Regions from separate parts of the Paenibacillus sp. AK002 genome, predicted to be linked through region 3. Evidence: predicted binding sites of a transcription regulator. Region 3 holds the regulator's gene; each other region holds the start of a gene.
The links. The regulator Rex, encoded in region 3, represses fermentation and respiration genes when NADH is low (regulators of the CRP and FNR family bind a similar motif). The targets are predictions, from matches to a motif close to TTGTGAAATATTTCACAA.
Positions count from the first base shown of each region.

Region 1 (3,798 bases), 3.0 Mb from region 3:
TGTTATTTTGGAATGTGCAGGATGGGCAAGGATTTTGCTTCGGCAAAGTCCTTTTTTCGTTGCATTCGGAAGAGCGTCCTTTACATGGGAGGAGGTTTTCAGTATGATTAAACCGTACAGTCGGTTTTTTAACGAGGGATGGAGTTCTTTCATGAAAGAATACATTTTTTATTAAGGATCACGGGTTTTCCGCTGGTTGATGCGGACTGTTGAATCCAAGGCAAGGAGTGCTTACACCGATGTCATCAGAAAAAGCGCAGCGAAAGCGGGATTTGATTCTGGATAAAGCCAAGGAGCTGTTCATTCAGCGCGGTTATGCGGCAACGTCGATGGATGAACTGGTCAAGTATACGGGGGCCAGCAAGGGAAGCATCTATTATCACTTTGAGAGCAAGGAAGATTTGTTTGTCAAGCTGCTGGCGAAGCAGAATCGGGAATGGATGGAAGCCTGGGACGACAAAAAAGCCGATTACGTCAGCTTTGAGGAGAAGCTTTACGGGATCGCGGATCACATGGTCGACGACTTTCAGAATCCGCTTACCAAAATCGCGGAGGAATTCTATATCAATCAGCCGGAAAATAAGACGATTGTGGGCGAAATGCTGGCCATCCTCCAAGGTCCGCGTACGCTCTACCGCGAAATTCTGGCAGAGGGAGCGGACGAGGGACGAATAGCGGCAGAGGATATCGACGAAATAGCCGTTATTTTCGGATCGCTTCTGGACGGGTTGTCGGTTTCGTACTACGAACGGTCCCAGGAGGAATCAAGACAGCTGTTCCGCAAGAGCGTAACGTACTTTTTGAACGGTGTGTTATCGGGTCAAGGCTCATAGCGTACTGTTCGGTAGGAGGATTTATCGAAAACGCTTTTCTTAGCTAACAGGCAAGGGCGTTTTCGCAAAAATAAATAAACCGAATAGTCGGTTTTAAACAGGGGGATGGAGTATGAAGCATTTGTTTGGCAACCGCGCGTTCGTGCTGTTGATGGTGTCTGATTTTATGCAAAATATCGGGATCTGGATCCGCAATATGGCGCTGTTGTTCTTCATTATGGAGCAGAGCAACCATGACCCGGTCGCCGTATCGCTGCTGACCGTGATTGAATACGCGCCGATCTTCGTGATTTCCATGATTGGCGGCGTACTGGCTGACCGTTGGCGTCCTAAGCGAACCATGATTTGGGGGGACATTTTAAGCTTCTTATCCATTCTGCTTATTTTGTTTGTTGTGTATGCGGGATATTGGCAGGCCGTGTTTGCGGTGACGCTGGTTTCGGCCGTCGTCTCGCAATTCTCGCAGCCATCGTCCATGAAGATCATCAAGCGGTGTTTGCCGGATGAGCATGTGCCCGCGGCCACGGCGTTATCCCAGACCTCGATGTCGCTGTTTATCATTTTGGGGCCTATGGTAGGCACGACGATTTATCAAGCATTTGGATTGCAGGCCTCTTTAATCAGCTTGCTGATTCTGTTCGGCGCTTCGGCGATCGTGTTGGCCTTTCTGCCTTCCACCGTGGACGAACCTTCCAAGGACTCGGAATCAGCCGGTTCGTTTGCAAAGGACATGAAGGCAGGCTTCACCTACATCGGTTCCAGCCGGCTGTTGAAGGTGCTGCTGGTGGTCTACGTTTTGTTGGCGCTGGGCAGCGGGCTCGTACAGCCGCTTGACATCTTCGTCATCACCGAGCGTCTCCAACTGGAGATGTCCAGCGTCCAGTGGTTCACTGCGCTTGAGGGCTTGGGCATGTTGATCGGCGGTGTGATCGCAGCGGTGATTGCGGGCAAAGTGAAAGGTTCCTACTTGCTGTTTGCGGGGCTGGCCTTCCTTGGACTCTCGACCTTTGTCGAGGTGCTGTCCCAGTGGCCGATCCTGACCGGCTCGATGCGCTTCGTCACCGGGGTGCTGATGGCCATGGCGCAGACGGTCCTGATGGCGGTGATGATGCAGCAGGTGGAAGAGAAATTCATCGGCCGGCTGAACGGCGTGATGACGCCGATATTTACCGGCATGCTGCTCATCGGCTCCGGGCTTACGGGATGGTATATGTCGGTCACCTCCATTGTCGTGGTGTATTTTACGGCAGGCGCGCTTTTCCTGCTGTCGTCGTTCATCAGCATGAAGCTGCCGATCGCCAAGGTGCCGGTGCAGGAAACGGAAGCCACTGTTAGGATGGAGACGGCGGCCAAGGCTTAACGGGCAAGTAATGCCGAGTCTGGCAGAGTGGTATCAAACACGAACGAATTTCGTACCTGGTAAAAGCAATCCAAAAGAGCGGTGCCGGGGCGAGTCCCGGGCACCGCTTTTTCGGCATATGCGATTTCTTGAAGGAAGCGAAAGGCAGTCACCCCGCTAAAGTTAATCCAAAGCTCCACCCGTGGACAAGGTGCTATGCCTATATCCATATCTCGCGTAAATGGGCACACCGAATCCGATCTATGTTACTCGCTGCAGCGTGGTCAGCAGATAAAGGCATACTGAACATCACATCTGCACCTGTCCGTCCCTGACGGACATGATCGTGATATAATTCACGTTCTTGCCAAAGAAGCTGCGTTACAATGTTGGTAACGATAACACGAATATCATGAGCTGCATTCGGATAGATAGACAAGGCGGATGCGGAAGAAATGAGGGAGTGACCATGGCTTACCATAAACCTGAGCGCATTGCGGAGATTACCGTGGAGAACGGGGTGAAAAAAGCGCATAACTCCGCCATAAACGTGATGATATTAGGATTCCTTGCTGGGGCATTTATTGCGCTCGGCTTTTTGCTTGACATACGCGTGATTGCCGGAGCGTCTCCGGAATGGGGAGGGATTGCCGGTTTTGTAGGCGCGGCGGTATTCCCCGTCGGATTGATTCTTGTCCTGCTTGCAGGCGGGGAGCTGCTGACGGGCAACATGATGGCCGTGTCCTTGGCCAGATTCAAGAGACGAATTTCCACGAAGGAGATGATGCGGAATTTAGCGCTTGTCACGGTCAGCAATATGTTGGGAGCGTTATTCGTCGCTTACTTCTTCGGCCATGTGACCGGTCTGACAGGCAGCGGCGTTTACCTGGAGAAGCTGGTGGACATGGCAGGGCATAAGCTGGACGACAGCTTCCTGCAAGCCTTCTTGTCGGGCATTGGGTGCAACTGGCTCGTAGCCCTCGCCGTATGGCTGTCCTACGGATCGGATCAGATGAGCGGCAAAATTCTCGGGATCTGGTTTCCGACCATGGCGTTTGTCGCCATCGGGTTTCAGCACGTGGTGGCCAACATGTTTCTCATTCCGGCAGCGATTTTTGAAGGCTATTACAGCTGGGGCGAGTATCTGATGAACTTCATTCCGGTATGGCTGGGCAATTTCGTTGGCGGCGCGTTATTTGTGGGAGCGACATACGGAACCGTGTATTTAAAGAAGGAGAACCATGCCGCAGCCGCTCCGCTCGGCGAGCAGGGGCCTGCGCCATCGGCTAGCTCCCCTCAACAGGTTCATTCCGCGCAGAACGCTTCATAATGCCGAAAGCCTGGCGAGCGTCTGGTTTAAAGAAAAAGCTGCGTTCAACCGTCCTGTATGTAGAAGGTAGAGGATGAACGCAGCTTTTTGTCGTGATGGGCGAGGCTGTTCCCAGTAATGAATCAAGCAGGGAACAAGCCCGCTATTTTTTTAAATGGTAGGGAACCGTCGTGATGATCACGTCTCTCCGATACAGGAGATGTGCCCGGATGAGCAGGCTGGATTGATTGTGCAGGAAATTATGCCAGCCCTTCTTGGGGATGAACTGCGGAATGACGACGGTAACCTGATAGTCG
Region 1 is NZ_CP096377.1:6,531,763-6,535,560, reverse strand. It holds gene M1D70_RS29515 (TetR/AcrR family transcriptional regulator) at 240-833, shown strand; gene M1D70_RS29510 (MFS transporter) at 946-2,193, shown strand; gene M1D70_RS29505 (formate/nitrite transporter family protein) at 2,642-3,502, shown strand; gene M1D70_RS29500 (APC family permease) at 3,645-3,798, opposite strand, start outside.
Region 1: the regulator Rex is predicted to act here: its motif matches at 2,517-2,534, upstream of M1D70_RS29505 (formate/nitrite transporter family protein).

Region 2 (3,798 bases), 170 kb from region 3:
GAAGCAGAAACCACGGTTCCAAGAACAGCAGGAATCAAACCTTCACGCATGCTGAGCACTCCCTTTGATTTGGTTTGGAAAGACAAGGTTTATTGTAAGCAGATGCCCGTATATTATGCACCGAAGGGGCTTTAGGCGGATCAAATCCGGCAGATTTCGTTCGGACACAGCTCGCAGTGGCATATTTCCTGCAGCATCGGCAGATCTTTGATAACAATCATGCCGCCGGCATATTCGATGGCGTCCTTTTTGCGAAGGTCGCTCAGCATCCGGTTCACGCTTTCGCGGGTGGCCCCGATCATGTTCGAAAGATCGGTATGGGTAATCTTTTTGTTGATGAGAATGGTGCCATCCTCTTGATGCTGCCCGTAGGTATTGCCCAGACGAATCAGCGTCGACGTTAATGCGCCGGGCTTGCCGTACATCATGAGATCACGGAATTTGGTCTGCGTGATGCGGTGGTGTATACCCATCCACTTCATGAAATCAATCGCGAAGTCGCAATGCTGGCAGATCAACAGCTCCAGTTCCTTGTGCTCGATGACCCCGACTACGCTGTCCTCAAGCACCTCTGCCGAAAAACTGTGGTTGTTGCTGAAGAATGGATCGGCTTGCCCGACCATGTCTCCTGGATGGTACATATATAGAATAAGCTCTTTGCCTTCATCCGTCGATTTGGTTAATTTAATTCTTCCTTGTTTAACGAAGTACAGCTTGTCGGCGAAGTCGCCTTCCCAGAACAAATGCGATCCTTCAGGGAGTACCCTTTCCTTCATGGTAACCAGCAGACGGTTGCGGTTTTGTTCCGAGAAGCACTGCGTGTTCCCTAAGTTTTCGATTTCCATTACATGGTCTACAGTTTTCATGGTGGTATCCCCCAACATCCTAAAATTTGATCTGTTTAATCTTTAAATACATTATAACGTGAAAACATTCACTTGTGGGGCGGAACAAGAGGGAAATCATGGCGAATTTTCAAACATTGTGATCTCTTTCACTTGAAAGAGGGAAAAGACAGGTATAAATCACACAGAAAAGATAAATTTTAATATTGTGAAATATTTCACATGATTTAAGAAGCGTCTGTGTTACGATCGAAGCGTAGACAGAAAGAACATGAACCATGGGAGGATGAGAGATATGGCTGTGAGCAAAGGAACAACGGTTGAAGTGAAGGGACAAACGGCAGCAGAGTACATTCAAGGTCTGATCGACAAGGCGAATCGGGCAAAAGAAAAGTTTATGAAACTCGATCAGGAGCAAGTCGACGGAATTGTGCAGGCCATGGCCATGGCCGGACTTGAGAAGCACATGCAGCTGGCGAAAATGGCGGTTGAAGAAACGGGTCGCGGCGTGTATGAAGACAAAATCATCAAAAACCTGTTTGCCACGGAGTATATCCACAACAGCATCAAGTACGACAAAACGGTAGGTATCATCGAAGACAATGCCTATGACAGCTTCCAAAAAATTGCGGAGCCGATCGGGATCATCATGGGGATCACACCGGTAACCAATCCGACCTCGACTACCATATTCAAGGCGCTGATCTCCATCAAAACAAGAAACCCGATCATCTTCGGTTTCCATCCATCCGCGCAGGCATGCAGCAGGGAAGCCGCGCTCATCCTGCGGGACGCCGCCGTGAAACAAGGCGCTCCGGCCGACTGCATCCAGTGGATCGAGGCTCCTTCCATGGATAAAACCAATACACTCATGAACCATCCTGACGTTGCCTGCATTCTGGCTACGGGCGGATCGGCGATGGTCAAAGCAGCATACAGCTGCGGCAAGCCAGCCCTCGGCGTAGGTCCCGGCAACGTGCCGTGCTTCATCGAGAAGAGCGCGGACCTCGATCAAGCGGTGAACGACTTGATTCTATCCAAGACGTTTGATAACGGCATGATCTGCGCATCCGAGCAAGCCGTCATTATCGAAGAGCCGATCTATCATACCGTGAAGAAAAAAATGATCGCCAGCGGCTGTTATTTCGTGAACAAGGAAGAGCTGGCGAAGCTGACCGCGCATGCCATGGTAGCGGATAAATGCGCCGTCAATCCTACCATCGTCGGACAGCCGGCAGCCAAGATTGCCGAGGCTTGCGGCTTTGAGGTGCCGGAAAGCACCAAGATCCTAGTCGCCGAGCTAGAGGGAGTCGGTCCCGCTTATCCGTTGTCCGCCGAGAAGCTGAGCCCGGTGCTGGCTTGCTATAAAGTGAAAGACGCGGAAGAGGGCATCACGCGCGCCGAAGAGATGGTTGCTTTTGGCGGCATGGGCCACTCGTCGGTCATCCACTCGCACAATGAGGACGTCATTCTGAAATTCTCGGATCGCATGAAGACCTGCCGCATCCTGGTCAACCAGCCTTCCTCGCAAGGCGGCATCGGGGATATCTACAACACGAACCTGCCGTCGCTGACGCTCGGCTGCGGTTCGTATGGCCGGAATTCCACGTCGTCGAACGTGACGGCCGTCAATCTCATCAACGTGAAAAGGGTGAACCGCAGAACCGTGAATATGCAGTGGTTTAAAGTACCGGACAAAATATACTTTGAAAAAGGCTCGACGCAGTATCTCGCCAAAATGCCTGACATCACCCGCGTCGCGATCGTAACCGACCCCATGATGGTGAAGCTGGGATATGTGGAGCGGGTAGAGCATTACCTGCGTCAGCGCAGACTGCCGGTAGCCATCGAGGTGTTCTCGGAAGTCGAGCCGGATCCTTCGACAACGACAGTAGAACGGGGTACGGAGATGCTGGAACGGTTCCAGCCGGACTGCATCATCGCCCTCGGCGGCGGATCGCCGATGGATGCCGCAAAAGCGATGTGGCTGTTCTATGAATATCCGGATACGGACTTCAACAACCTGAAGCAAAAATTCATGGATATCCGCAAACGGGTCTATAAATATCCGAAGCTGGGACGGAAGGCGAAATTCGTAGCCATTCCGACAACGTCGGGAACGGGCTCGGAAGTAACTTCGTTCGCCGTCATCACGGACAAAGTGCAGGGAAATACCAAATACCCGCTGGCAGACTATGAGCTGACGCCGGACGTGGCGATCATCGATCCGGAATTCGTGTACACCTTGCCTAAAACGGCGGTGGCCGATACCGGCATGGACGTCCTGACGCATGCGATTGAAGCCTACGTATCGGTGATGGCTAGCGATTACACGGATGGGCTTGCCATCAAAGCCATCCAGCTGGTGTTCCAATATCTTGAGCAATCGGCGCTGACCGGCAACAAACTCGCCCGCGAGAAAATGCATAATGCTTCGACGCTTGCAGGCATGGCCTTTGCGAACGCGTTCCTGGGCATCAACCACAGTCTGGCGCATAAATGGGGCGGACAGTACCATACGGCGCACGGACGGACCAATGCCATACTGATGCCGCACGTCATTCGCTACAATGCCAAGAAGCCAACGAAATTCGCGGCATGGCCGAAATACACCCACTTTGTGGCCGATGAAAGATATGCCGAGATCGCACGGATTCTTGGACTGCCGGCAAGAACGACGGAGGAGGGCGTAAACAGCCTGATCGCCGCCATCCGCGAGCTGAACAGCAAGCTCGGCATCGAGGAATCGTTCCAGCAGCTTGGCATCGATCCTCAGGACTTCGAGAGAAACGTCGAGCATTTGGCGGACCGGGCTTTCGAAGATCAGTGCACGACCAGCAATCCGAAGCTGCCGCTGGTGACAGAGCTAGCAGAAGTATATCGCAACGCCTTCTATGGACGTTTCTAAACAGGAAAGGGGCAGAAGGCTGATCCTAAATTCCATTATAAATGG
Region 2 is NZ_CP096377.1:2,421,613-2,425,410, forward strand. It holds gene M1D70_RS10605 (hypothetical protein) at 1-50, opposite strand, end outside; gene M1D70_RS10610 (Crp/Fnr family transcriptional regulator) at 141-866, opposite strand; gene adhE (bifunctional acetaldehyde-CoA/alcohol dehydrogenase) at 1,141-3,753, shown strand.
Region 2: the regulator Rex is predicted to act here: its motif matches at 1,052-1,069, upstream of adhE (bifunctional acetaldehyde-CoA/alcohol dehydrogenase).

Region 3 (3,798 bases):
GGCCAATTCTCGCTCCGCCTGTCGCCGCTTAAGAAGCCGAAGGATTGGGATTCGATGGCCGAGCTGGAGCATCAAATTCATCTGACGCTGGGCGATGTCGTGCGCAAGGGCGATAAGCTGATCGCCGAAATGAAGGAAGATTTGGATGACTACAGCGCGGACAGCCTGTTAACCGACCTTTCGGGCCTGTTTAAGGACCTTGCCGCGCATCGTGAAGACCTGCGATCCTTCATGGCCCTGAACGATGAGGGCACGGTATACTGGATGGAGGCGAACGGCAATTTCCGCAGCAAATCGCTGCAGCTGTATGCCGTGCCCGTCGACGTGAGCGCTCATTTGAAGGAATTGTTTTTTGACAAGAAACAAAGCGTGATTCTGACATCGGCGACCTTGTCGGTGGACAAATCGTTTCAGTTCATGATCGAGAACCTGGGTCTTCAGGAAGCGGCTGAAGCGGGGAACCTGAACACGGTTCAGCTCCCGTCCCCGTTTAATTATAGGGAACAGGCCCTTCTTGTCGTGCCGCGCGATTTTCCGAGCGTGAAGGGATCGGTCGGGGATGCACTCTTTGTGAATACGCTCGTGAAGTCTTTGGCCGATACGGCCGTCGCTACACATGGCCGCATGCTCGTCCTGTTCACTTCGTACCGGATGCTGCGCCAGGTGCACGAGCCGCTGAAAGAAGCGCTGGCATCAAGCGACATCACGGTATTGGGACAAGGTATGGACGGAACCAGCCGTACCAAGTTAATCCGAAGATTTCAGGACAACAGCGCTTCCGTGCTGCTGGGCACCAGCTCCTTCTGGGAAGGGGTAGACATCCCGGGTGAGGCGCTGACTTGTCTAGCCATCGTCCGGCTGCCGTTCCAGCCGCCGAATCACCCCTTGGTCGAAGCCAAGAGCGAACTGCTGCAGCAGCAGAAGAAGAATCCCTTCATGAAGCTTTCGGTTCCGCAAGCGGTCATTCGTTTCAAACAGGGGTTTGGGCGTCTGGTGAGAACAGCACAAGATAAAGGGATCGTGATCGTGTACGATACCCGGGTCATTGAATCCTATTACGGGAAGTATTTCTTATATTCCTTGCCGGGGCCGAAGATGGAGCACATGCCGACAGAGGGGATCGTTCCCCGAATTTCGGAATGGCTGCAGGAAGAGGCAAGCGCGGGAAACCAAGCTGAATAAAGTGAAACCAAGCACGATCAACAAAAAAAGATGTAGTTATTAGCCTATTATTAGGGGGAGCATGCATGAAATCGGAAAAAATTTCGGAAGCCGTGGTCCGCAGATTACCTGTATACTTGCGCTATTTGAATGAGCTTCAGAAGAGGGAGGTTTCCACGGTTTCCTCCCAGGAGCTGGGACAGAAGCTGGACCTCAATCCTGCTCAAATTCGTAAGGACCTGGCGTATTTCGGTGATTTTGGACGGAAAGGGATCGGATATGATGTTTCTTATCTGATCGAGAAGATTCGCCAGATTCTGAAGCTGGACCAGAAGATCAATGTCGCATTGGTCGGGGCCGGTAATCTTGGACATGCATTATCGAATTACAATGCATTCCTGAAGGATAATATGAAGATTGTGGCGATTTTCGATTCGTATTCTCCCAAAGTTGGCATGAAAATTAACAATTTGGTCGTACAGCCGATGGAAGAGCTGGAGAAGACGGTTCATGAGCACGGCATTCGAATCGGAATTATCACCGTTCCGGATTTCGAAGCGCAGAACGTAGCGAATCAGCTTATCGCCTCAGGGATCGAGGCGATTCTGAACTTTGCGCCAACCATCCTGAAAGCCCCAGCCCATATCCGGATTCATACGGCTGATTTTACAACGGATTTGCAAAGTTTGGCCTATTATTTGGATAACGGCAAGGAGGATGCAGCACATGACAACAACGAAGTGGATGGTTAAGAACGGAACGTTTGCTGTACTGGAGGAAGACCGATCCGTGCTTCGCGGATACATGGTGGTTGAGAACGACAGGATCACGTACCTGGGCGAAGAGGAGCCCGTCGTGGAAGAGGGAACAGAGATTATCGACGGAACCCATCTGTTCTTCCTGCCTGGATTGGTGAACACGCATGGACATGCCGCCATGTCGCTTCTCCGCGGTTATGGCGACGATCTGGCGCTGCAGGTATGGCTTCAGGAAAAAATGTGGCCGATGGAAGCCAAATTCACGTCAGACGACGTATATTGGGGCACATCGCTCTCCGTGCTGGAGATGATCAAGGGCGGAACCACGACGTTTGTCGATATGTATGACCATATGGATCAGGTCGCGAAGGTTGTCCAGGACTCGGGAATGCGCGGTGTCCTGACGCGCGGCGTAATCGGTTTATGCCCGCCCGAGGTACAGCAGCAGAAGCTGGATGAGGCGGTGGCATTCGCGAAGGATTGGCATGGCAAGGCTGACGGCAGAATTACGACGATGATCTCGCCGCACGCGCCTTATACCTGCCCGCCGGATTTCATCGAAAAATTCGTTCAAGCATCCCATGACTTGAACCTGCCTTTGCATACCCATATGTCCGAAACGGAAACCGAAGTGGCTCAGAATGTTAAGGATTACGGACTTCGCCCCGTTGCCCATTTGGAGAAGCTGGGCATGTTCTCCCGTCCTACGCTTCTTGCGCATGCCGTTCATCTGACCGATGAAGAAATCGAAGTCTTGGCCAAGCATCAAGTAGCCGTATCGCATAATCCCGGAAGCAATTTGAAGCTTGCCAGCGGAGTCGCCCGCGTACCTGCGCTGCTGAAAGCCGGCGTAACGGTGTCGCTCGGTACCGACGGACCTGCTAGCAACAATAACCTGGATATGTTCGAAGAGATGCGGCTGGCTGCCCTGATCCATAAAGGAGTAAGCGGGGATCCGACGGCCATTCCGGCCTCCGAAGCGCTTCGAATGGGTACGGAGTACGGAGCCAAGTCCGCTTTCCTTGAGGATATCGGTACGCTCGCGGTAGGGATGAAAGCCGATATGATCGCATTGAATACGGATCAGGCGCATTTCCTTCCGCGGACCGACTATATTTCTCACGCGATCTACTCTGCCAGCGCGAAGGATGTAGAGCATGTATGGGTTGACGGCAAGCAGGTGGTGAAGAATGGCGCGAGCCTTACTCTCGACGAGGAACGCATCCGCCGGGAAGCGCAGCGTGCATTTGAGCGTCTTACAACCCTCTAGGGAATAATCAAGGGGAGCGAGGAAGACGGATTTGAAGAAAAAAACGAAGTGGATACTGCTGAGCGTGTCCGGCGTCCTGCTACTATTGCTTGGCCTACAGCTCTATTATTCCTATGTTATGAAAGATACGTGGAATGAAGAAAGAATGGCGATCCTTGCAGCGAAACAGCATGGCCAATTGGTCTCGTCCGACAAGACCTATAAATCGGTATGGGGCGAGGACAATAACTATTGGGTGGTCAGCGGGAAAGATAAAGACAACCAAGACCGCATGGTCTGGGTGAAGTTTACGGACGATAACGTTCCTGTTGAAGGGGCAGATGCCGTTCAGTCCGTGTTATTGAATACGGGCATGTCAGAGGCCGTGATGCGGGACCAGATCCGTAACGAAATGCCGGGTGCGGTCATCAAGCGATTGCTGCCGGGAATGTATGAAGGCGAGTATGCCTGGCAGCTGCAGTATGAAAACAACGGTCAGCGCGGCTACAGATTCTATCGTTTTCAAGACGGAAACGCCATCGGAAATGATATTATTCTTCCTAATCAATAATAAAACAAATGAAAGGCGTCCCCTTATAGGGATGCCTCTTTGGCACATAAATATGTAAG
Region 3 is NZ_CP096377.1:2,588,523-2,592,320, forward strand. It holds gene dinG (ATP-dependent DNA helicase DinG) at 1-1,182, shown strand, start outside; gene M1D70_RS11505 (redox-sensing transcriptional repressor Rex) at 1,248-1,913, shown strand; gene M1D70_RS11510 (amidohydrolase family protein) at 1,888-3,189, shown strand; gene M1D70_RS11515 (cell wall elongation regulator TseB-like domain-containing protein) at 3,221-3,739, shown strand.